2 linked regions of the Methylobacterium mesophilicum SR1.6/6 genome follow. The protein of the gene in region 1 interacts with the protein of each later gene in a pairwise test. Links are inferred from orthologs where the notes say so. Each region holds a gene or a part of one and is shown in the gene's direction. Other genes may lie near its edges.

What was found.
Region 2: the proteins of sfsA (region 1) and MMSR116_RS07305 interact in binary tests that used the Escherichia coli proteins (3 or more experiments, as listed by UniProt). The link is inferred for Methylobacterium mesophilicum SR1.6/6 from one-to-one orthologs.

Annotation. Positions count from the first base shown.
Region 1 is NZ_CP043538.1:3,999,851-4,011,004, reverse strand. The notes cover bases 2,990-5,715. They hold sfsA (DNA/RNA nuclease SfsA), read left to right. Parts: upstream 2,990-3,858; coding sequence 3,859-4,572; downstream 4,573-5,715. Other genes in these bases: MMSR116_RS19205 (alpha/beta fold hydrolase), read left to right, coding at 5,518-5,715; MMSR116_RS19210 (FkbM family methyltransferase), read right to left, coding at 4,559-5,401; MMSR116_RS19220 (competence/damage-inducible protein A), read right to left, coding at 3,041-3,781; MMSR116_RS19225 (formate/nitrite transporter family protein), read right to left, coding at 2,990-2,995. In the rest of the region: MMSR116_RS19235 (ATP F0F1 synthase subunit B), read left to right, coding at 1-460; MMSR116_RS19230 (NAD(P)/FAD-dependent oxidoreductase), read left to right, coding at 689-1,969; more of MMSR116_RS19225, read right to left, coding at 2,126-2,989; more of MMSR116_RS19205, read left to right, coding at 5,716-6,282; MMSR116_RS19200 (ABC transporter permease), read right to left, coding at 6,450-7,211; MMSR116_RS19195 (ABC transporter ATP-binding protein), read right to left, coding at 7,226-8,161; MMSR116_RS19190 (hypothetical protein), read right to left, coding at 8,274-8,564; MMSR116_RS19185 (hypothetical protein), read right to left, coding at 8,849-9,160; MMSR116_RS19180 (hypothetical protein), read right to left, coding at 9,428-9,766; MMSR116_RS19175 (SUF system Fe-S cluster assembly protein), read right to left, coding at 10,222-10,605; MMSR116_RS19170 (cysteine desulfurase), read right to left, coding at 10,656-11,154. UniProt on the Escherichia coli protein: Binds to DNA non-specifically. Could be a regulatory factor involved in maltose metabolism.
Region 2 is NZ_CP043538.1:1,561,559-1,572,847, forward strand. What follows is about bases 4,361-7,221. They hold MMSR116_RS07305 (glutamate-5-semialdehyde dehydrogenase), read left to right. Parts: upstream 4,361-5,072; coding sequence 5,073-6,371; downstream 6,372-7,221. Other genes in these bases: proB (glutamate 5-kinase), read left to right, coding at 4,361-4,911; MMSR116_RS07310 (nicotinate-nucleotide adenylyltransferase), read left to right, coding at 6,391-7,065; rsfS (ribosome silencing factor), read left to right, coding at 7,062-7,221. Also shown: MMSR116_RS07270 (YceI family protein), read left to right, coding at 1-405; MMSR116_RS07275 (hypothetical protein), read left to right, coding at 461-844; rplU (50S ribosomal protein L21), read left to right, coding at 1,035-1,349; rpmA (50S ribosomal protein L27), read left to right, coding at 1,436-1,702; MMSR116_RS07290 (GNAT family N-acetyltransferase), read left to right, coding at 1,888-2,484; GTPase ObgE, read left to right, coding at 2,574-3,602; more of proB, read left to right, coding at 3,796-4,360; more of rsfS, read left to right, coding at 7,222-7,511; 23S rRNA (pseudouridine(1915)-N(3))-methyltransferase RlmH, read left to right, coding at 7,526-8,020; MMSR116_RS07325 (murein hydrolase activator EnvC family protein), read left to right, coding at 8,027-9,391; MMSR116_RS07330 (S41 family peptidase), read left to right, coding at 9,391-10,728; MMSR116_RS07335 (divergent polysaccharide deacetylase family protein), read left to right, coding at 10,898-11,289. UniProt on the Escherichia coli protein: Catalyzes the NADPH-dependent reduction of L-glutamate 5-phosphate into L-glutamate 5-semialdehyde and phosphate. The product spontaneously undergoes cyclization to form 1-pyrroline-5-carboxylate.

The DNA of each region.
Region 1 (11,154 bases):
CGTCGCGTTCGTCATCTTCATGGGCATCGCCTGGAAGGTCGGCGGCTTCTCGGCGATGACCAAGGGCCTGGACGGCCGTGCCAAGCGCGTCCGCCACGAGCTCGACGAGGCCAAGCGCCTGCGCGAGGAGGCGGCGGCCGTGCTCGCCGACTACAAGCGCCGCCGGGCCGAGGCCGAGAAGGAGGCCGAGTCGATCGTCGCCAGCGCCCGCGAGGAGGCCAAGCGCGCCGCCGAGGAGGGTCACCGCAAGCTCGACGATTTCCTCGCGCGCCGCACCAAGGCCGCCGAGACCAAGATTGCCCAGGCCGAGGCTCAGGCCGAGGCTCAGGTGCGCGCCGCCGCCGCGGAGGCCGCCGTCAAGGTGTCGGAGACGATCCTGCGCGAGCGGCTGCAGGGCGAGGCCGCGCAGGGCCTGATCCGGTCGAGTCTCGGTGAGGTCCGGACCCGGATGCGATCCTGACGTCGCCCGCCGACGACGCGGAGTTCGAGAAAGCCGCCTCCGGGCGGCTTTTTTCATGATGGGACAGCTCCGCTTTCGCGCGCGATGCGGTTCGTCGGCGGCGTGCCGACGGGTGTGCCGCGAGCCGGGTTGGCAGCTCGGTCCGTGCGATGACGTGAATCCGCGTGGGCTGCGGCGAACATCGGAGCCCTGACCGGTGTTCCCGACGCGGGTGCGGGCGGAGGGGTCATGGCGGACAGGGCGCGGATCGTGATCGTCGGCGGCGGCGTCGCCGGCATCGAGGTGGCCACCAGCCTCGGGCGCGGCGGCCGGGCGGACGTGACCCTGGCCGATCGCAGCCTCTCGCATGTCTGGAAGCCGATGCTGCATACCTTCGCGGCCGGCACCGCCCGGGCCGACCGGCAGAAGGTCGATTTCTTCGCACAGGCGCGGCGCAACAGTTTCCGTTTTCAGCCGGGCACCCTCGTCGGGATCGACCGTCAAGCCAAGCGCGTGCGGCTCGCCGTGGAGGCGGCGGAGGGGCGCCCGGAGATCGACCGGCCCTATGACCTGCTCGTCCTCGCCATCGGCAGTCGGGCGAACGATTTCGGCACGCCCGGCGTGGCCGAGCATTGCCTGACCATCGACGACCTGACCGAGGCCGAGCATTTCCACGATCAGCTCCGGTGCCACCTGCTGGCGCGCCTCGACCGGGGCAGCATGCTCGAGATCGCCATCGTGGGCGGCGGCGCCACCGGCGTCGAGCTGGCCGCCGAGCTGAAGCACGCCATCAACCTGCTATCCGCCTACGGCTCCCCCGACCTGCCCCGCCGCCTGCGCCTGACCCTGATCGAGAGCGGCGCCCGCCTCCTGCCGGCCTTTCCCGAGAAGGTGTCCCGAGCCGCCGCCCGCACCTTGTCGGACCTCGCCGTCGAGGTGCGGACGAATGCGATGGTCACTGGGGCGGATGTGGACGGCTTTTCCCTGAAGGACGGAAGCCGCATTCCGGCCGGCCTGAAGGTCTGGGCGGCGGGCGTGAAGGCTCCGGACGTGCTCGCCGGTCTCGACGGCCTTGAGCGCTCGCGGACCGGGCAGCTCGTCGTCGGGCCCGACCTGCGCACGAGCCGCGATCCGGCGATCCTCGCCTTGGGCGACTGCACGAGCCTCGACGATCCGCAATCCGGCAAGCCCGTCCCGGCGACCGCGCAGGCCGCGCGCCAGCAGGCTCAGCACCTCGCGCGCCATCTCGGCCGCGCCTTGGCCCGCGGCGGCTCGGTCGCGACGGATCTGCCGCCGTTCCGCTACGTCGAGAAGGGCGCCATCGTATCGCTCGCCGATTTCAACGGTTGGGGCACCCTCGGGCGCTACACGTTCGGAGGCGGCCGCCTGAACGGACTCTCGGCCCGGCTGACCCACGACCTGCTGTACCGGCAGCACCAGATCGGTCTCTACGGTCCGGTGCGCGGGACCATGACGTGGCTGCTCGACGACCTCGACCACCTGATCAGCCCGCCGGTGCGACTCGATTGAGCGGGCTCCCAGTCGTTGCTTGGCGCTTCGACACCGTCTTGGCGAGCGGAGCGAAACAATCCAGGGGTGCAATGCTTGCTGAAGCCTGCGTGGCCCTAGGTCCGTCGCTTCGCGCGCGAGAATGGCGTGACAATGCCGCCGGTGTGATCCCGCCAATCAGTCGAGGCGCTCGCCCTCCACCGCCTTGGTCTCCTCCACCTCCGGCGCAACCTGGCCGTAGTTGAGCACCGCCACCAGCGCGGCACCGCCGAAGGTGTTGCCCAGCAGGGTGGGAAGGAAGAACTTCAAGCCGTAATCGCCCATCGTCGCCGCCCCGGTGACCACGAGGAAGAAGGCCTCGACCGAGCCGGCCACGATGTGGGCGAGGCCGCAGAGCGCCACCAGCCACGTCATCAGCAGGATCACGAAGGGGGCTGCGCTCGCGGTCGCCGGCAGGAACCAGACCATCAGGGCGATCATCCAGCCGGCGAAGACCGCCTTCACGAACGTCGACCAGAAGCCGTGCGCGATGGCGTCGTGGCTGATCTCCGCAAACGCCTTGAGCACCGGCGGCTCGAAGGCGCCGGAAAAGGCCGTGAGCGTCGCGATCGCGAGCGTGCCGAGGATGTTGCCGCAAAGGACGATGGTCCAGAGCCGGATCACCCGAAGCGCCGTCTTCACCGAGCGGTCGTGCAGCAGCGGCAGCACCGGCGTGATGGTGTTCTCGGTGAACAGCTGCTGGCGCCCGAGGACAACCACCAGGAATCCGACCGCGTAGCCCATCGAGCTCACGATCTTGGCCCAGTCGGTCTCCGGCAGATGGCTCCGCAGCACGCCCGGGACGATCAGCGACAGGGCGATGCTGAGGCCCGCCGCGAAGGCCGAGAGGAACAGCGCCAGACCGTGGCGCCGCAACTCCTCGTCGCCTTCGAGCCGGATGACCTCATGAAGGACGTAGGCGTCCGGCCGGCCGATCTCGGAGACTTCCTTCAGCAGCTCATCGCGGCGCGCCTCCGGATCAGCGCGCTTGTCCTTGTCCCGCACCATTCGCCCAGCTCCGCTACGCAACCCGCTCGATCGAATGATGACGTCTCAAGCCGAGAGCTGCGCCAGCAGGGCTTCGACCGCGATCCGCGCTTCCGCCAGGGCCTGGCTGTCGCGGCTGCGCACGACGATCCGGTTGCGGAAGCCTTCCGGCGTGATCGCCGGATACGAGCCGATGGAGACGGCCGGCCGCATCTTGGCGATCTCGCCGAGGCCGCCTGCGTAGCTGCCCTCGGGGAGCCCCGCCGCCTCGATCGTCTCGGACAGCATGGCGGTGCCGCCCTTCAGGGTCGGGGCGACTGAGTCGAGCATGGCCTGCATGATGCTCGGCACGCCGGCCATGACGTGAACGTTGCCGATGCGGAAGCCCGGCGCCTTCGAGACCGGGTTGGCGATCAGATCCGCGCCGAACGGGATCCGCGCCATGCGCAGGCGGGCCTCGTTCAGATCTTCCGGCTTGTGACGCTCCAGCAGCATCGCCCGCGCCCGCTCGTCGACATCGATGCCGACCCCGAAGGCCTGGGCCACGCAGTCGGCGGTGATGTCGTCGTGCGTGGGCCCGATCCCTCCGGTCGTGAACAGGTAGGTGTAGCGCTGCCGGAGGGCGTTCACCGCCTCGACGATCATGGCGGCCTCGTCGGGCACGATCCGCACCTCGCGCAGGTCGATCCCGGCGGCGGTGAGGAAGTCGGCGATGGTGCCGATGTTCTTGTCCTTGGTGCGACCCGAGAGGATCTCATCGCCGATGACGAGGATCGCGGCGGTGACGGAATCGGAAGGCTGGGTCATGGAGCTCTGGCGTCGGACGGGTCTGGCGGGCAGATAGCGCGACCGCAGCCCACGACTACGTGAACCCCGAGGACCCGATGCAGTTCGTCGCGCCGCTGGTGCCGGGACGGCTGGTGCAGCGCTACAAGCGCTTCCTGGCCGACATCGAGACCGAGGAGGGCCGCGTCACCGTGCACTGCCCCAACCCCGGCGCGATGCTCGGGCTGAATGCGCCGGGCGCGCGGGTGCTGCTCTCCCGCTCGACCAATCCGGCGCGCAAGCTGCCGTTGACCTGGGAGCTGGTGGAGGCGGATCTGCCCGGTGGCCCGCAATGGGTCGGCATCAACACGCTGCGCCCGAACGCCCTGGTGGCCGAGGCCTTCCGGGCCGGCATCATCACGGCGCTGGCCGGTCACGACACGCTCAAGCCCGAGGTCCGCTACGCGCAGGCGAGCCGGGTCGACTTCCTGGCCAGCGGCGCGGAGGGCGGTCCCTGCCATGTGGAGGTCAAGAACTGCCACCTGATGCGCCAAGCGGGTCTGGCGGAGTTTCCCGACTGCAAGGCCGCCCGCAGCGCCCGCCACATGCGGGATCTGGCCCAGGTCGTCGCCGAGGGCGGACGGGCTCTGGTGGTGATCGTCGTGCAGATGCACGCGGAGGCCTTCGACGTCGCCCGGGACATCGACCCCGTCTTCGACCGTGCCTTCCGGGAGGCGCGGGCCGCCGGCGTGGAGGTCCGGGCCTATCGATGCGCCGTCGGGCCGGAGGGTGTGGCCGTCAGCGATGCAATCCCTGTGATCACGCCGGCCTGACTGCAGACCGCTCGAACATCAGGTTCAGCCGCGAGCGCGAGATCTCGCGATAGCCGTAGCCTTCGAGGTGCGTGGGCAGGTCGAGCTGCCACTGCCCGGTGCCGTTCTCGATCAACAGGATCTTGGGCAGCAGGGACTCCGGCGCCTCGCGGAGGAACGGCTCCAGGATCAGGTCCTCCGCGCCTTCCACGTCGAGCTTGATGGCGTCGACCCGGGTCAGACCCTCGCGGCGCAGGAGATCGAGGAGCGGCACCGCCGGCACGGTGATGCGCGCCCCCTCGTTGGTGCCGACGATGCGCAGGCTCGACTCGCCGCGGTTGCGGGGATCGATGAACAGCGTGAGTTCGCCGGCCTTGTCGGCCACCGCACAGGCCACCGCCTTCACCGTGTGGAACGGGTTCTGGGCGATGTTGTAGGTCAGGCGGTTGAACACGTCGGGCTGCGGCTCGACCGCGACGATCCGGGCGGCTGGGCCCGAGAAGGCCGCGACGCACAGGGCGTACGCGCCGATATTCGCGCCGATGTCGAGGAAGACGCAATCGTCCGGCAGCCGTTCCTGCAGGAGCGCGCGCTCCTCCGGATCGAAGAATTGCGGCGTGAACAGTACCTTCTTCTCGCAATTGTTGTTGTACGGGTGCAGCCGCATCCGCGCGCCGTAGCGGGTCACGTCGAGGGGCTTGCCGCCGAGGCGCGCGATGGCGATCCGGCGCAGGAACAGCGCGAGACGCCGTCCGTACCAGGACTCGGCCGGGATCCGGTTCGTGCGGCGGGTGATCGCCGCCACGAGGCCGGACGGTTCATAGGTGCCGTAGGGCTGGGTGTCCGTCATGACCGGGGCGGTTTGCCAGCCGGCGCTCCGACCCGCAAGCGGATCGATCCGCGTTGCCCCGGCGCGCCCGCGTGGTCTAAGCCGTGGCCGAGCTTCAGGAACACAGGTTGCGCGGCATGGAGTCCTTCAATTCCGACGGCGTGCGGATCGCCTATATCGACGTCCCGCCGGCGGACGGGGCCGGCAAGCCGATCCTGCTGATCCACGGTTTCGCGTCGAACCATGCCGTCAACTGGGTCAACACGCAGTGGGTGAAGGCCCTCACGCAGGCCGGCTACCGGGCGATCGCGCTGGACAATCGCGGCCACGGCGAGAGCGAGAAGCTCTACGATCCGGCCGCCTACAGCTCGGAGGCCATGGCGGGCGACGCGATCCGGCTGCTCGACCATCTCGGCATCGAACGCGCCCACATCATGGGCTACTCGATGGGCGGGCGGATCACCGCCCATATCGCCCTCGACCACGCGGACAGGGTTCGCTCGGCGCTGATCGGCGGTCTCGGGATGCATCTGGTCGAAGGCAAGGGCCTGCCGTCCGGCATCGCCGAGGCGCTGGAGGCGCCCGCCGGCACGCCCGCCCCGAACCCGACCGCCGCCGCCTTCCGCATGTTCGCCGAGCAGACCCGCAGCGACCTGCGGGCGCTCGCTGCCTGCATGCGCGGCTCGCGCCAGACGCTGAGCCGGGCCGAACTCGGCCAGATCGAGGTGCCGGTCCTCGTCTCGGTGGGCACCCTCGACACGGTCGCGGGTTCCGGGCCGGCGCTCGCCGCCCTGATCCCGGACGCGCGGGCGCTGGAGATCGACGGCAAGGACCACTCCACCGCGGTCGGCGCCAAGCCGCACCGGGATGGCGTGCTGGCGTTTCTCGCGGCGCAGCCCTGACGCGTCATACCAGGTGCGGTTGATCGCTGCCGCACCGCCGTCCTGGCGTGTGAAGCGAAGCAATCCAGGCGGCGCCACGCTCACCAAGCTCGCGCGGCCCTGGGTCACTTCGCCTTGCTCGTGATGGCGGGGGATGCGTCCCCCGAACCGTTCAAACGGTTTCGGTGTCAGCTCTTGAGCCGGTAGCCGGTGCGGAAGATGTAGGTGACGAGACCGAGGCAGACGCACAGGAACAGGGCGGTCATGCCGAGGCTGATGGCGATGCTGACATCGGCGCTGCCGAAGAACGCCCAGCGGAAGCCGCTGATCAGGTATACGACCGGGTTGAGCAGGCTCACCGCGTGCCAGAACGGCGGCAGCATGCCGATGGCGTAGAAGCTGCCGCCCAGGAATGTCAGGGGTGTCACCACGAGGAGTGGCACCAGCTGCAGCTTCTCGAATCCGTCCGCCCAGAGGCCGATGACGAAGCCGAACAGGCTGAACGTCACCGCGGTCAGCAGCAGGAAGCCGATCATCCAGAGCGGATGATCGATCCGCAGCGGCACGAACAGCGCGGAGGTCGCCAGGATGATCAGGCCGATCAGGATCGACTTCGAGGCCGCCGCCCCGACGAAGCCCAGCACCACCTCGAGCGGCGAGATCGGCGCCGAGAGGATCTCGTAGATCGTGCCGGCGAAGCGCGGGAAGTAGATGCCGAACGAGGCGTTGGAGATGCTCTGCGTCAGCAGTGAGAGCATGATCAGGCCGGGCACGATGAACAGCCCGTAGGGCACGCCGTCCACCGCCGAGACCCGGGAGCCGATCGCCGCGCCGAACACCACGAAGTAGAGGGTCGTGGAGATGACCGGCGCCAGGATGCTCTGGCCGGCGGTGCGCCAGAAGCGGCCCATCTCGAACAGGTAGATGGCCCGGACCGCCGGCCAGTTCATGCTGAAGGCCGCGCTCATGCCGATGCTCCCTCCTCGCGGACGAGGCCCACGAAGATGTCCTCCAGCGAACTCTGCTGGGTATGGAGGTCGTTGAAGCGGATCCCCGCCGCGGCGAGTCCCGTGAGCAGCCCGGTGATGCCGGTGCGCTCGGCCCGCGTGTCGTAGGTGTAGACCAGCTCGCTTCCGTTGCCCGCAAGGGCCAGTTCGAAATCGGACAGCTCCGGCGGTATGGCCTGGATCGGCTGCTGGAGATGCAGCGTCAGCTGCTTGCGCCCGAGCTTGCGCATCAGCGCGGCCTTCTCCTCCACCAGGATGATCTCGCCCCGGCGGATCACGCCGATGCGGTCCGCCATCTCCTCGGCCTCCTCGATGTAGTGCGTGGTCAGGATGACGGTGACGCCCTGCTGGCGCAGCTCGCGCACGAGCCGCCACATGTCCTGGCGCAGCTCCACGTCGACGCCCGCGGTGGGCTCGTCGAGGAACAGCACCCGGGGCTCGTGCGACAGCGCCTTGGCGATCAGCACCCGGCGCTTCATGCCGCCCGACAGGGTCATCAGGCGGCTGTCGCGCTTCTCCCACAGGGACAGCGCCCGCAGGATCCGCTCGATATGGCCCGGGTCTGGCCGAAGCCCGAAGAGACCCCGGGAGAAGCTGACCGTGTTGACCACCGTCTCGAAGGCGTCGGTGGTCAGTTCCTGCGGCACGAGGCCGATTGCCCGGCGGGCCGCGCGGTAATCGCCCGCGATGTCGTGCCCGTCGACCAGAACCGTGCCGGAACTCGGCGTGACGATGCCGCAGACGATGTTGATCAGGGTCGACTTGCCGGCGCCGTTCGGGCCCAGCAGCGCGAAGATCTCGCCGCGCTCGATGGCGAGGTCGATGTCCCGCAGGGCGGTGAAGCCGGACGTGTAGGTCTTCGACAGCTTCGAGATGGCAATGATCGGCATCAGGGCCTGGGATCAGCGGAGGCTAGCGCGGCCTCGCCCGTCTCCGCTCGGGTGAGCAGACGGCGCGGCCCGCATCGGGCGCGGCCGGGCCTATAGCACGCGGCGCACCCAACACTCACGGGTCCGATGTGCGCGGACGCACCGCGACGCCACAGTCCGACGACTCTCCGAAACCTTCTACCAGCGCCAGGCACGCGCTGCGGCGCTCGGGATCGGCGATGCGCGAGAAGGCCGCCAACAGGGCCGCGCATTCCGACGCGCTCGGCCCGGTGGCGCCGTCTGCCCATGAGACCCGGCTCCGGAAGGCCATCACCGGAATATTGAGCGCACCGGCGATCTCTCCGAGCAGCCGCTCACGCTCGTCCGCAGCGGCCTTCTTCAGATCGGATCCACCCGCGTCCGTCATGATTCCTTCAACATCGTTCCTTCAGCCCGTCGCCGGAAATCGCTTCCCGGCAGACCTGTCCCGCTCCGAGCGGCGCCAAGCGCGACCATTCACAAATTCCGCTCGGCTGCAACCTACCGTTATGTTCGTACCGTTGTCGGACGGGTCGAACCGGTCGTCTGCATACGTCGAAAGCCACGGCTTCAAGGCGGTGAAGTCAGTATCGATCTGCGTGTCGCCCGTTATGGACCGAATAGGACGCGACGATCCTGTCATCGGGGTTGCGCGACCGGACTGACCGCATCCTACGCTGCTCGCCGAAGCGTGATGAGCGCGACCAAGCCGACGAGCGTCGCGGCGCCGAGGAAGCGACGCCACGGATTCACGCCGCGGAGCAACTCATCGAGGGCCCACCATGTCAGGGCCAGATCGGCTCCGACCGAGAGCCAGGACGCGAGCGAACCCGTTCCGCCCGAGCTCCACGCGGCCAGGGTCAAGCCGCCGAACAGCCACAGCGGCAGGTTCGGCCACTGCGCGATCGTGATGGCGCCTGTCGTCCGGTCGCGAAACAGCCAGTCGATCCCGCGCGCCACCGGGCCGGTCCGCCCTTGATCCATGACGTGGAACCTTCCCGTGGGAGATCGCCGGAAAACGGCCGACCGTAATCTTAACCGTTCAACAACCTTAATGAACAGAAGCGGTCTGTAAATCCCTAACGGAAGCTGAAAGGACTCGCGAAAAATCCGTTAATGGGGTGATGATGCGTTACCCAAGCAGCAACGAAGCTGACGTCCACGAAGGTCTGATCATGAGCGCCCGCATCGAAGATCTGAAGTTCATGCTCACGCTCAGCGCCGTCGTCCTGTTCGGCAGCGGACTGGACATCATCCTGCGCTGACGGCGGCGCCGAGATGGGCGCGCACCCTGCGTTCGCCGGGGGTGATCGCGCGGCGCAGGGCCGAGCGGGCGGCCGAGACCTGCGCGTCCAACGTCCGGGTCTGGTCGGGCGCGAAGGGGACCGCGACCACGCGTCCGCCCGAACCCGCTATTCGCGGCGACCCAAGCGGGTTGGCGGCGGACGGAGCGATCTGTCCGGATCGGAGATAGCTTCGGAGTTCGGCCACCTTCGCCTGCCGCTCCGCACGGATCTTGATGGCGGCGATCACGAGGCCGATCAGCCCGGCCGCCTCCAGGAACGCCGCGACCACGTAGCCCGAAGCCATTCGATTCCACCAGCTGCGTCAGGGAGGGCGCCGCGCCGAAGCGGCAAGACCTGATCTGCGCCCGCGTGGTTAGCGCGGCCTTAACGGCTCCGTCGATGGACGCTGTCCCCAGATTGCCTGCAGGATTGAGAACGTCGCGGAACGCTGCCTGTAACCTGCGGCGTCCATCCGTCATCTTCAGTATCGGTTGCCTAGTCTTCCCGAGCCGATGCCCACGTGCCTCAGCTCCCCGCGGAGCACGTTCGGCCTGTCCTCCGATAGCGCGCAGGACCGCGGACGAATTCTTCCCCTGGCCGCTCGGTCAGGACGGGCTCTACGACCTCGTCGACGGCCTGCCGGCCCCTCACGCGACGATGACGACGGGCGCCAGCGCCCGCTTCGCCTTGGCCAACCCTTGGCCGACATCTACGACGCCGTCGCCCTCAAGCCGGGACGCCCGCTCCCCGGAGGCCGGACTACCACATGTCGAGCGCGACGCGAGCCTCGTCCGACATGCGGCTCTGGTCCCACGGCGGATCGAACACCATCGTGACCGCGCAGGACTGCACGCCTGGGACGGCGGACACCGCGTTCTCGACCCAGCCGGGCATCTCGCCCGCCACGGGGCAGCCGGGCGCCGTGAGGGTCATGTCAATCGCGACATTGCGGTCGTCCCCGATATCGACCTTGTAGATCAGGCCGAGCTCGTAGATGTCGGCCGGGATCTCGGGATCGTAGACGGTCTTCAGCGCCGCGACGATGTCGTCGGTCAGGCGGTCGAGCTCCGCCTGCGGGATCGTCGAGTCGCCGGCGACGGCGGGGGCGTTCATGCCGCCCGTGATGGTTGCGTCGGTGCTCATCGCTTCACTCTCCCCGGGCCCGCACAGGCGGGACCAGCCTCATCCCCGTATCAGGTGAACAGCATCTCTGCTCTGCCGAGCGCCTCGGCAAGGGCATCGATCTCGGCGGTGGTGTTATACAGCCCGAACGAGGCGCGGCAGGTCGAGGTAACGCCGAACCGCTGGAGCAGCGGCATGGCGCAATGCGTCCCGGCCCTCACGGCGACCCCCTGCCGGTCGATCACCGTGGCGATGTCGTGGGCGTGCGCCCCCTTCATCTCGAAGGCGATCACACCGCCCTTGCCGGGCGCGGTGCCGATCAGGCGCAGGGAATTCATCGCCCCGAGCCGCTCCTGCGCGTAGGCCGTCAGCTTCGCCTCGTGGGCGGCGATCGCGTCGCGCCCGAGCGTCATCATGTACTCGAGGGCGGCGCCGAGTCCGACCGCCTCGATGATCGCCGGGGTGCCGGCCTCGAACTTGTGCGGCGGGTCGTTGTAGGTGATCGCGTTCTCAGCGACTGTCCGGATCATCTCGCCGCCTCCCTGGTAGGGCGGCAGGCGGTCCAGCCAT
Region 2 (11,289 bases), 2.4 Mb from region 1 along the record:
ACCCTCGATCCCAAGGCGCCGGACAAGAGCCGGCTTGAGGTGAGCGTGCCGCTCGGCGGTGTGATCACCGGCAGCGCGCGCCTCAACGAGCACCTCGCGGCGCCGGATTTCTTCGACACCGCGAAGTTCCCGAACGCCACCTTCACGGCCACGACGGTCGAGCCGACGAGCCCGACGACGGCGCGGATCACCGGCGACCTGAACCTGCGCGGCACCGTGCGGCCGCTCGCCATCGACGCGACCTTCAACCAAGCCGGCATCCACCCGGTCGACCAGCGCTACACCGTGGGCTTCGACGGGCGCGCCGTCATCAAGAGGTCGGAGTTCGGGATCAACGCCTATCTCCCCCATCTCGGCGACGAGGTGACCTTGCGCATCGAGGGCGAGTTCAAGGCTGCCCCGTAGCGGTGCGTGCCGCACAGTCGCCGAGGGGGTTGGCGACACCAGGGAGTTTTGAGCTTTGCGGAGCCCACGTGCCATCGCCGCCTGTCTGAGTCTGCTCCTCGCCGGCCCGGCCGTCGCGCAGGTTCCGGTCGCCCCGACGAGCCCGGCCTCACCGCTCGACAACTACGCCGATGCCGCCTCCACGACGATCATCGCCGAGCAGGCCTGTCCGGGTGTCCAGGTCAGGGCCGGGCAGCTCACGACGCTGCGCCTCGCCGCCCGCGTGAATGCCGGCCAGGAAGCCCTGCTGGAGCAGAAGCTGCGGACCCGGTCGACCCAGGTGCGCCAGCAACTGGCCGCCGTGGGCCGCGAGGCCTGGTGCGCCGAGGCTCTGGCGGCCTTCGGTCCGCAGGGCACGGTCGCCAAGGGGATCCTGGTGACCGGCGCGCCGATCCGCTGATCCGGGCCGCGCGGATCGACGCGCGGATTGACATGTGGTGCCCGCGCCCGTAGTGACCCCGCATGGCGCGCGGCCTCCCTGAGGTCCGCGCGTTTCGCGTTGTCCGGGCACAAGCCCGTGCAATGACTTCAAACAAGAAGCCGGTCCAGGGGCAGCCGCCCCGGAGGCCGTTCGAGAACACGAGAGAACGATGTTCGCAGTCATCAAGACGGGCGGTAAGCAGTACCGCGTCGCCGCCAACGACACCATCACCATCGCCTCCCTGGCCGGCGAGGCCGGCGAGGCCGTGACCTTCGGCGAGGTCCTCCTGTTCGCCGACGGCGCGGGCGCGACCCAGGTCGGCGCACCGACCCTGTCGGGCATCAGCGTCACCGGCGAGATCGTGCGCCACGGACGCGACAAGAAGGTCATCGCCTTCAAGAAGCGCCGCCGGCAGAACTCGCGCCGCAAGCGCGGCCATCGGCAGGACCACACGGTCGTGCGCATCACCGGCATTTCGGCCTGACGCACGCCAGACGCTGGGCGCGTCCGGTCCCCTGAGGGACCGATCCGCGACCGCATCGAAGCCCATCAGAATTCGGAGCTCATCCCATGGCACACAAGAAGGCTGGCGGTTCGTCCCGCAACGGTCGCGACTCGGAAGGCCGGCGCCTCGGCGTCAAGAAGTTCGGCGCGGAATCGGTCATTCCGGGCAACATCATCGTGCGTCAGCGCGGCACCAAATGGCATCCCGGCGCCAATGTCGGCATGGGCAAGGACCACACGCTGTTCGCGCTGGTACCGGGCCATGTCCGCTTCGAGACGCGCCGCGGGCGCGCCTTCGTAGCCGTTACCCCGCTGGCCGAGGCCGCGGAATAAGAGGCGGGCGCCTTTGAGGCGAAGCTGGCGTCCCGCCCGGTGTCCCACACCGGACCGGAGACGTCGTTGCCGAGCCCCTGACGGGCCGGATCGGACGGAACCCCGGGGAGGATGGGACGCCATCCTCCCCTTCGTCGTCTTGAGGCGGTGACCCGGAGCCGGGAGCGCCGCCCTGCGAGGGCACGATGTTCCCCGATCTGACCCGTGATGACGTTTTCCGGATCGAGACGCGGCGGCTGTGGCTGCGCTGGCCGACCGCGAAGGACAGGGACGCGATCCTGAAGCTGGCCGGCGACCCGTCGGTCGCCGCGATGCTGGCGCGGGTGCCGCACCCGCTCCCGGCCCCGGTCGTGGATGCGTTCCTGCTTCAGGCACGCGCGCAGAACACCGCCGGTTCGGCCCTCACGCTCGCCCTCGCGCCGCGGGCGGCGCCCGGCAGCCTCATCGGTGTCATCAGCATCGAGGCGCCGGCCGACGCGCCGCCGGAGCTCGGCTACTGGCTCGGGCGGGCCTACTGGGGAAGCGGCCTGATGGCCGAGGCCGTGACGGCCCTGTGCCACGCCTTCTTCGCCTATACCGGCGGCGCGGAACTCTCGGCGTCGGCCCGCACGGTCAACCCGGCGTCCCGGCGCGTTCTGGAGAGCTGCGGCTTCGTGCCGGCCGGCAGCGCGATCCGGCCCTTCCCGGCGCGCGGTGAGGATCTGCCGGTCGATCTCTTCCGCCTCGACCGGCGGCGCTGGCAGAGGCCGTCGTCCGAGCCGGCGATGACGGCAGCCGCCTGAGGCGGCGCCACGGCGCCGGGGCTGGCCGGCGGCCGTCGACACGGTGATGGTGCGGGTCGCGAACCCGCACCCGACAAAGGATTCAGGTCGTGAAGTTCCTCGACGAAGCCAAGGTCTATGTCCGCTCCGGTGATGGCGGTCCCGGCTGCGTCTCGTTCCGGCGGGAGAAGTTCATCGAGTTCGGGGGACCGAACGGCGGCGACGGCGGCCGCGGCGGCGATGTCTGGGTGGAGTGCGTCGAGGGTCTCAACACCCTGATCGACTACCGCTACCAGCAGCACTTCAAGGCCCGGAAGGGCGAGCACGGCATGGGCTCGAACTGCCACGGCGCCAACGGCGCCGACGCGGTCCTGAAGGTCCCGGCCGGCACGCAGATCTTCGCCGAGGACGGCGAGACGCTGCTCGCCGACCTGACCGAGGTCGGCCAGAAGATCCGCCTCGCGAAGGGCGGCAACGGCGGCTTCGGCAACGCCTACTTCACCACCTCGACGAACCGCGCTCCGAAGCACGCCAATCCCGGCCAGGAAGGCCAGGAGATGTGGATCTGGCTGCGGCTCAAGCTGATCGCCGATGCCGGGCTCGTCGGCCTGCCGAATGCCGGCAAGTCGACCTTCCTGGCCAGCGTCACGGCGGCGAAGCCGAAGATCGCCGATTACCCGTTCACGACGCTGCATCCCGGGCTCGGCGTCGTGCGCTCGGACGGGCGCGAATTCGTCCTCGCCGACATCCCGGGCCTGATCGAGGGCGCGCACGAGGGCGTCGGGCTGGGCGACCGGTTCCTCGCCCACGTCGAGCGCTGCCGCGTGCTGCTGCACCTCGTGGACGGCACCACGGAGCATGCCGGCAAGACCTACAAGCTGGTTCGTGGCGAGATCGAAGCCTACGGCAACGGTCTGGCGGAGAAGCCCGAGGTCGTCGCCCTCTCGAAGGCGGATGCCCTCGACGCCGAGACCCTGAAGAGCCAGGTTGCCAAGCTGAAGCGGGCGGCCGGTCGTGCACCGCTGGTCCTGTCCTCCGCCAGCCGGAAAGGCGTGCCGGAGGCGCTTCGGGCGCTCCAGGCGGAAATCGACGCCAGCGCGGAGGCCGAGCGGCAGCCGGCCGTGGCTTGGCAGCCGTGATTCGCGGGAGCTCCTCGCCCCCCGCGGCAGCCTGGTCCGGCCTGCGCCTCGCCGCCCTGCCGGAAGCCTGCGGACACCCGACAGGCCGCTGATCCAACGCCATCGTGACGGGTGATCGCCGCGAGGCGGAGTGGCTGTTCAACAGCGCGATCTTCGTTCAAATCGCCTCGATCGACCCGGACCCGCAAGCATCATGATCCCCGTCCTCGAAGATTTCCGCCGCGTCGTCCTCAAGGTCGGGTCGGCCCTCCTCGTCGACCGGGGGGCCGGGCGTCTGCGGCACGCCTGGCTCGCGGCGCTGGCTGAGGACATCGCCGAGTTGCACGCGCGCGGCGTCGATGTCCTGGTCGTCTCCTCGGGCAGCATCGCGCTCGGGCGCACCGTGCTCGGGCTGCCCTCCGGAGCCTTGCGGCTGGAAGAGAGCCAGGGTGCGGCCTCGGTGGGGCAAATCACTCTGGCGCGGCATTGGGCCGAAGCGCTCGGTCATCACGGCATCGTCGCCGGCCAGATCCTCGTGACGCCCCAGGATACGGAGGAGCGGCGCCGCTACCTCAATGCCCGCGCCACCGTGCTCAAACTGCTCGAGATGCGCGCGGTGCCGGTCGTCAACGAGAACGACACGGTGGCGACGTCGGAGATCCGTTACGGCGACAACGATCGCCTCGCCGCCCGGGTCGCCACCATGATCGATGCCGACGTGCTGGTCCTGTTCTCGGATATCGACGGCCTGTACACGGCGCCGCCGAAAAGCGACCCGAACGCGCAGCATCTGCCGGTGGTCGAGCGCATCACCCCTGAGATCGAGGCGATGGCGGGCGGCCCGGCCTCCGAGCTGTCCCGCGGCGGCATGCGCACCAAGATCGAGGCGGCCAAGATCGCAGCCTCCGGCGGCACGCACCTCGTGATCGCGGACGGTCGGCAGAAGAACCCGCTGCGCGCCGTTCGGGATGGGGCTCGCTGCACGTGGTTCCTCTCCGGGTCCACGCCGACCGCTGCCCGGAAGACCTGGATCGCCGGCTCCCTCGAACCGCGTGGCAGCCTCACCATCGACGCGGGCGCCGTGAAGGCGCTGCGTGGCGGCGCGAGCCTCCTGCCGGTGGGCGTCCGCGCCATAGAAGGCAGCTTCTCCCGCGGCGATGCGGTGGTGATCCGCGATGGCGACGGCCGTGTCCACGGCCGCGGGCTCGTCGCCTACGACAGCGCGGAAGCCGCCTTGATCATCGGGCATCCCAGCGCGCGTATCCCGGAATTGCTCAACTATCCCGGTCGCGCCTGGATGGTTCATCGGGATGACTTGGCATTGTTCTAGTTCTCGACTTTCCGCACTGGATTAATCACAATCATCTCCGAATTGATTATTGCGTCGACCAGCACTCGGACACCCTTGTGCGTGCGGCGCGCGATGTGCAAATACGGCGTCTTCTCTCTGTCGCGCCGAAGCATAGGGCGCCGCCAACCGAGGACGCCAGCGTGCCCGTCCTAAACCTGAGATCGGATTTCGCCGAGGCCGACGCCCTGCCGGAGCAGATGGCGGCGATCGGCCGGCGCGCCCGAGCCGCCGCCCGGCTGATGGCGCTGGCCTCCGCGCGGACCAAGGACGTGGCGCTCAAGCGGATCGCCGAGCGCCTGCGCGCGAACCGCGACGAGATCCTCGTCGAGAACGCCCGCGACGTGGCGGCCGCCCGCAACGCCGGTCAGAGCGCCGCGCTGATCGACCGCCTGACCCTGGATCCTGGCCGCCTGTCGGCCATCGCGGAGGCCGTGGAGAAGGTCGGGTCGCTGGCGGATCCCGTGGGACGCCAGCTCGCCGCCATCGAGCGGCCCAACGGCCTCCTGATCGAGCGGGTCGCCGTGCCCCTCGGTGTCGTCGGCGTCATCTTCGAGAGTCGGCCGAACGTGACCGCGGATGCCGGCGCGCTGTGCCTGAAGGCCGGAAACGCTGCCATCCTGCGGGCGGGCTCCGACAGCCACCGCACCGCCATGGCCATCGCCCGGGCGATGAGTCAGGGCCTCGCCGATGCCGGCTTGCCGGAGAACGCGATCCAGCTCGTGCCGACGCGCGACCGGGCCGCCGTGGGTCTGATGCTCGCCGGACTTGACGGCTGCGTCGACGTGATTGTGCCCCGCGGCGGGCGCGGCCTCGTGGCGCGCGTCCAGGCCGAGGCCCGCGTGCCGGTCTTCGCCCATCTCGACGGCATCAACCACGTCTACGTGGCCGCAGCGGCCGACCTCGACATGGCGCGCACCGTCCTCCTGAACAGCAAGATGCGCCGGACCAGCGTCTGTGGCGCGGCCGAGACGCTGCTGGTGGACCGGGCCTGCGCGGGGACGCATCTCGCATCCCTGGTCGGCGCCCTGCTGGATGCCGGGTGCGCCGTTCGCGGCGACGCCGAGACGCGGGCCGTCGACTCCCGGGTCACCGCTGCCTCCGAGGAGGACTGGCACACGGAATATCTCGACGCGATCATCGCGGTGCGGGTGGTGGACGGGATCGCCGCGGCGATCGAGCACATCGAGACCTACGGCTCGCACCACACGGACGCGATCATCACCGAGGACGACGCGGAGGCCACGCGGTTTTTGGCGGAGGTCGATTCCGCGATCGTGACCCACAACGCCTCCACGCAGTTCGCGGATGGCGGCGAGTTCGGCTTCGGTGCCGAGATCGGCATCGCCACCGGGCGCATGCATGCGCGCGGGCCGGTGGGGGTCGAGCAGCTGACCACCTTCAAGTACCGCGTCCACGGCAGCGGCCAGACGCGTCCGTGACGCCCATCCAGGAGCCGGCGTGCGGCTGACCCTGCCGCCGAGCGCCCCCGGCATGCGGATCGGCCTCTACGGCGGATCCTTCAATCCCGCTCATCTGGGCCATCGCCATGTCACCCTCATGGCGATGCGGCGACTCGGGCTGGACCGGGTCTGGTGGCTCGTCAGCCCGGGCAACCCTCTCAAGAGCCGAAAGGCGCTCCCTCCCGTCACCGTGCGCTGCGCGCAGGCCCGGTCGGTCGCGCGACATCCGCGCATCGCGGTGACCGGCATCGAGGCGGCGCTCAACGTGCGCTTCACGGTCCAGACCCTGCGGTTCCTGAAGCGCCATCGGCCCGGCGTCCACTTCGTCTGGATCATGGGCGCCGACTCGCTGGCGACGTTCCACCGCTGGAAGGGCTTCGCCGAGATCGCCCGGCTGATGCCCATGGCGGTCATCGATCGTCCGGGCTCGACCATGACCCCGCTGAGCGCCCGGGCGGCGCGCCGGCTGGCTGGCGCGCGCCTGCCTGAAGAAGCTGCGGCGACGCTCGCGACGCGCGCTCCCCCGGCCTGGGTCTTCCTGCACGGTCCCCGCTCCACGCTGTCATCGACGGCGATCCGCGAGGCCGTTCGGGGACGCACTGCGCATTCGGGGTCGCCACGGTTGCAATCGACGGCCGATACCGCCAATTTCAGACGATCCCGCGGGGCGTGACGTCGCCTGCGGCACCACGAGGAACCAGGACTCTGCCCGAGACCATTCAAACGGAGACGATCCGCACCCCCGTCCAGGCCCCGGATACCTCCGGCCAGGCGCGCTCGGACGACCTGAAGGCCCTGGCCCTCGGATGCCTCGACGAGATGAAGGCCGAGGAGACGATCGCCATCGACCTCGCCGGTAAGACCTCGCTCGCCGACACGATGATCATCACGTCCGGCCGGTCGCAGCGCCATGTCGGCTCGATCGCCGACAAGGTGATCCAGGAAATGAAGAATCGCGGCTTCGGCAATGCTCGGGTCGAAGGCTTGCCTGCCTGCGACTGGGTGCTGATCGACGCGGGCGACGTGCTCGTTCACATCTTCCGCCCCGAGGTTCGCGGCTTCTACAATCTGGAGAAGATGTGGGGCGCTGATCGTCCGGTCGGGCTCGCCGCCGGCTAGGGCGGACGTCCGGATTGCGTCTGATCTTCGCGGCGGTCGGCCGGCTCAAGGCCGGTCCGGAGCGGGAACTCGCGTCACGATATCGCGACCGCGCGGCCCAGTTGGGGCGTGGACTGGGCTTTCCCGCCTGTGACAGCCTCGAGATCCCGGAATCGCGGGCCCGGCGCGCCACCGACCGCTGTGCCGAAGAGGCGGCCGCGCTCTTGACCCATCTGCCCCCTGGGGGGGTCCTACTCGCCTACGACGAACGCGGGCGGGCCGATGTCACCAGCGAGGCCCTAGCGGACCGCGTCGCCGCGTGGCGCGACGTCGCGCGCCCTGCCCTCGTCGTGGCTATCGGGGGCCCGGATGGTCTGGACGCCTCAATTCGGACGAAGGCGGAGCTGATCCTGTCTTTCGGGGCTGCCACCCTGCCCCACGGACTTGTGCGCGTGCTCGCCCTCGAACAGATTTATCGGAGCCTGACCCTCTTGGCGGGTCACCCCTATCATCGCGGCGAGGCGGGCTGATCGGCCATGTCGACCGTGGAAAGACTGCGGGCGGTTGCCTTCCGTGGTCCTCAGCACCGGCTGCGCGCCGTCGTCCTGCTGGCCCTCGCCGTTGCTGCGACGCCGGTGCGTTCCGAGATGCCCGCCGACGCGGATTCGGCTCAGCGCGCCGCCGAGGAGCGCGATCGCCGCGCCGAAAATCTCAAGCGCGTGCAGGAGGCGCTCGCCGCCAGCGCCGGCCAGCGGGCCCAGGCCGAGGCCGAGATTGCCACGATCGGGACCGACAGGGCCAAGCTGGATGCCGCGCTCCTCGATGCGGGTCGCCAAGCGCAGGCGACCGAGGAGCGTCTGAGCCGCCTGGAAGAGCGCTTGAAGGCGATGGGCGAGAGTGAGGCCGCGATCCGGCGCTCGCTCCAGGCCCGCCGCGGCATCGTCGCGGAGATCCTGGCGGCGCTTCAGCGGATGGGGCGCCGGCCGCCGCCCGCGGTTCTCGTGAGCCCCGAGGACGTCCTCGCGGCCATACGCACCTCGATGCTGCTCGGCGCCGTCGTGCCGGAGTTGCGAGGCGAGGTCGACACCCTCGCGGCCGATCTCGCGGAGATGATCCGCCTGCGCGGCCTGATCGCGCAGGACAAGGAAGGTCTGGCCTCCGATCTCGCCGGCTGGGCGCGCGAGCAGCAGCGCCTGCAGGCGCTGGTCGCGGCCCGCCGCGCCCGGCAGGCCGAGATCGAGAGCGGCTTGTCCACCGAGCGTCGGCGGGCCGCGGAGCTCGGGGCTCAGGCCAAGACCCTCAAGGATTTGATGGACCGGACCGAGGCCGAAGCGGCCGCCGCCAGGAAGACCGCCGAGGAGGCGAAGGCTGCGGCCGAACGAGAGGTCAAGGTCACGCAGGAACGATTTGCCGCGGCCGGGTTCCGTGATCCGGCACGCCTGGCCCCGAAGGTGCATTTCGCCGACGTGCGGGGCGAAGTGCCGCGGCCCGTCAGTGGACGGCTCACACGCGGCTTCAACCAGCCCGACGGCAACGGCGGGACCACGCGGGGCGTGTCCTTCACGACGCGCCCGAAGGCGACGGTCTCTGCCCCGGCGGACGGGTGGGTGCAGTTCGCGGGGCCCTTTCGGTCGTACGGGCAACTCTTGATCATCAACGCGGGCGACGGCTACTATCTCCTGCTCGCGGGGATGGATCAGATCAGCGTCGAGGTCGGGCAGTTCGTGCTCGCGGGCGAACCGGTCGGCAGCATGGGCGACAAGGGTGCTGGGCCACCCGGGTCCGACGGCGATCCGACCTTGTACGTCGAGTTCAAGAAGGACGGCGGCTCCATCGATCCGGAGCCGTGGTGGGCGAAGAGCCCGAACAATACGGTACTTGGCGAGAAGGTTCGCGGCTGATGCGCAAGACATCCCTGATCATGCTGGGCGCCTTCCTGGGTGCCGGCACCTCCATGGTAGCCACGCAGACCGATTTCCTGTCGGGTCCGCGCGCCGTGGCCGCCTCGGCCGAGACCTATCGCCAGCTCAGCCTGTTCGGCGACGTCTTCGAGAAGGTCCGCACCGACTACGTCGAGAAGCCGGACGAGTCGAAGATGATCGAGGCGGCCGTCAACGGCATGCTGACCTCGCTCGATCCGCATTCGAGCTACATGGACGCCAAGGCGTTCCGCGACATGCAGACCACCACCCGCGGCGAGTTCGGCGGGCTCGGCATCGAGGTCACCATGGAGGACGGCCTGATCAAGGTCGTCACGCCGATCGACGACACCCCGGCCGCCAAGGCGGGGCTGCTCGCCAACGACATCATCACGCAGATCGACGACGATCAGGTTCAGGGCCTCACCCTGAACCAGGCGGTCGACAAGATGCGCGGCCCTGTGAACTCGAACGTGAAGCTCAAGATCAGCCGCAAGGAGTCGAAGGATCCGATCGACGTCACGCTCACGCGGGACGTGATCAAGATCAAGCCGGTCCGCTCGAAGGTCGAGGGCGGCGACGTCGCCTACATCCGCCTGACCCAGTTCAACGAGCAGACCTTCGACGGCATGCGGGCGGCGATCGACAAGCTGACCGGCGAGATCGGTGCCGACAAGATCAAGGGCTACGTCATCGACCTGCGCAACAACCCGGGCGGCCTGCTCGACCAGGCCGTGATGGTGTCGGACGCGTTCCTGGACCGCGGTGAGATCGTCTCGACCCGCGGCCGCAACCCGGACGAGACGCAGCGTTTCTCGGCGAAGTCGGGGGACCTTACCAAGGGCAAGCCGGTGGTTGTGCTGGTCAACGGCGGCTCCGCCTCGGCCTCCGAGATCGTCGCCGGCGCCTTGCAGGATCACAAGCGCGCGACGATCATGGGGACCCGCTCCTTCGGCAAGGGGTCGGTTCAGTCGATCATCCCGCTCGGCGGCTCCGGCGCGCTGCGGCTGACCACGGCGCGGTACTACACGCCGTCGGGACGCTCGATCCAGGCGAAGGGTATCGAGCCGGATGTCGAGGTCACGCAGGACGTGCCCGACGAGTTGAAGGGCAAGGACGAGACCAAGGGTGAGGCCGGACTGAAGGGCCACCTGAAGCAGAAGGACACCGACGAGCGCGGCGGCTCCTCCGCCTACGTGCCGCCGGATCCGGCGAAGGACAAGCAGCTCATCTCGGCCGTGGACTTCCTGCACGGCATCCAGAAGGGCGCGGCCAACGGGACCCCCGCGGCACAGCAGAAGCCCAGCCTGCCGAACTGAGCCGCCAAGTTACGGAGCGCGAGATTTGAAGCCGCCCGGCCCCAAGCCGGGCGGTTTTTCGTACCGGGTCCGGCTTTAGCGAAACGTTAACCATGCGGAGCCGCAATGGTGGCGGGGATCCGCGCCGCATCCGACGGTGCAGGGAGCGCGATCCCGCATCGAGAGCCGCTTGACCGAGTCCACCGACGATATGCTCACGCGACCCCTCGGGGTACCGGAGGCGGCAGCGCCGGAGCAGCCCAGCGGCAGGCTCGGACGCGCCGTCGCGTTCGCACGTCGGCCGAGGGTCACGGGCGGCGCGATCGCGATCGCCCTCGCGGCCACAGTCGGGCTGGTGCTGGCGCTCGGCGATCCCCGGGGCGGTGACCCCCGCGCCGAAGCCAGCATCACGATCCGTGAGCCGGCCGGCCGGCCCGCACCGGCCGCCGCCTCGCCGCCCGTCACCGAGCCGCAGGTCGCCACGACGGCCCCGACCCCGACGTCGCTCCAGCGCAGCGCGGAGGAGATCGAGACGGCCTCCGGCGTGACCGTCGTGCGGCCCGCCGGGTCCGGCCCGTCGGA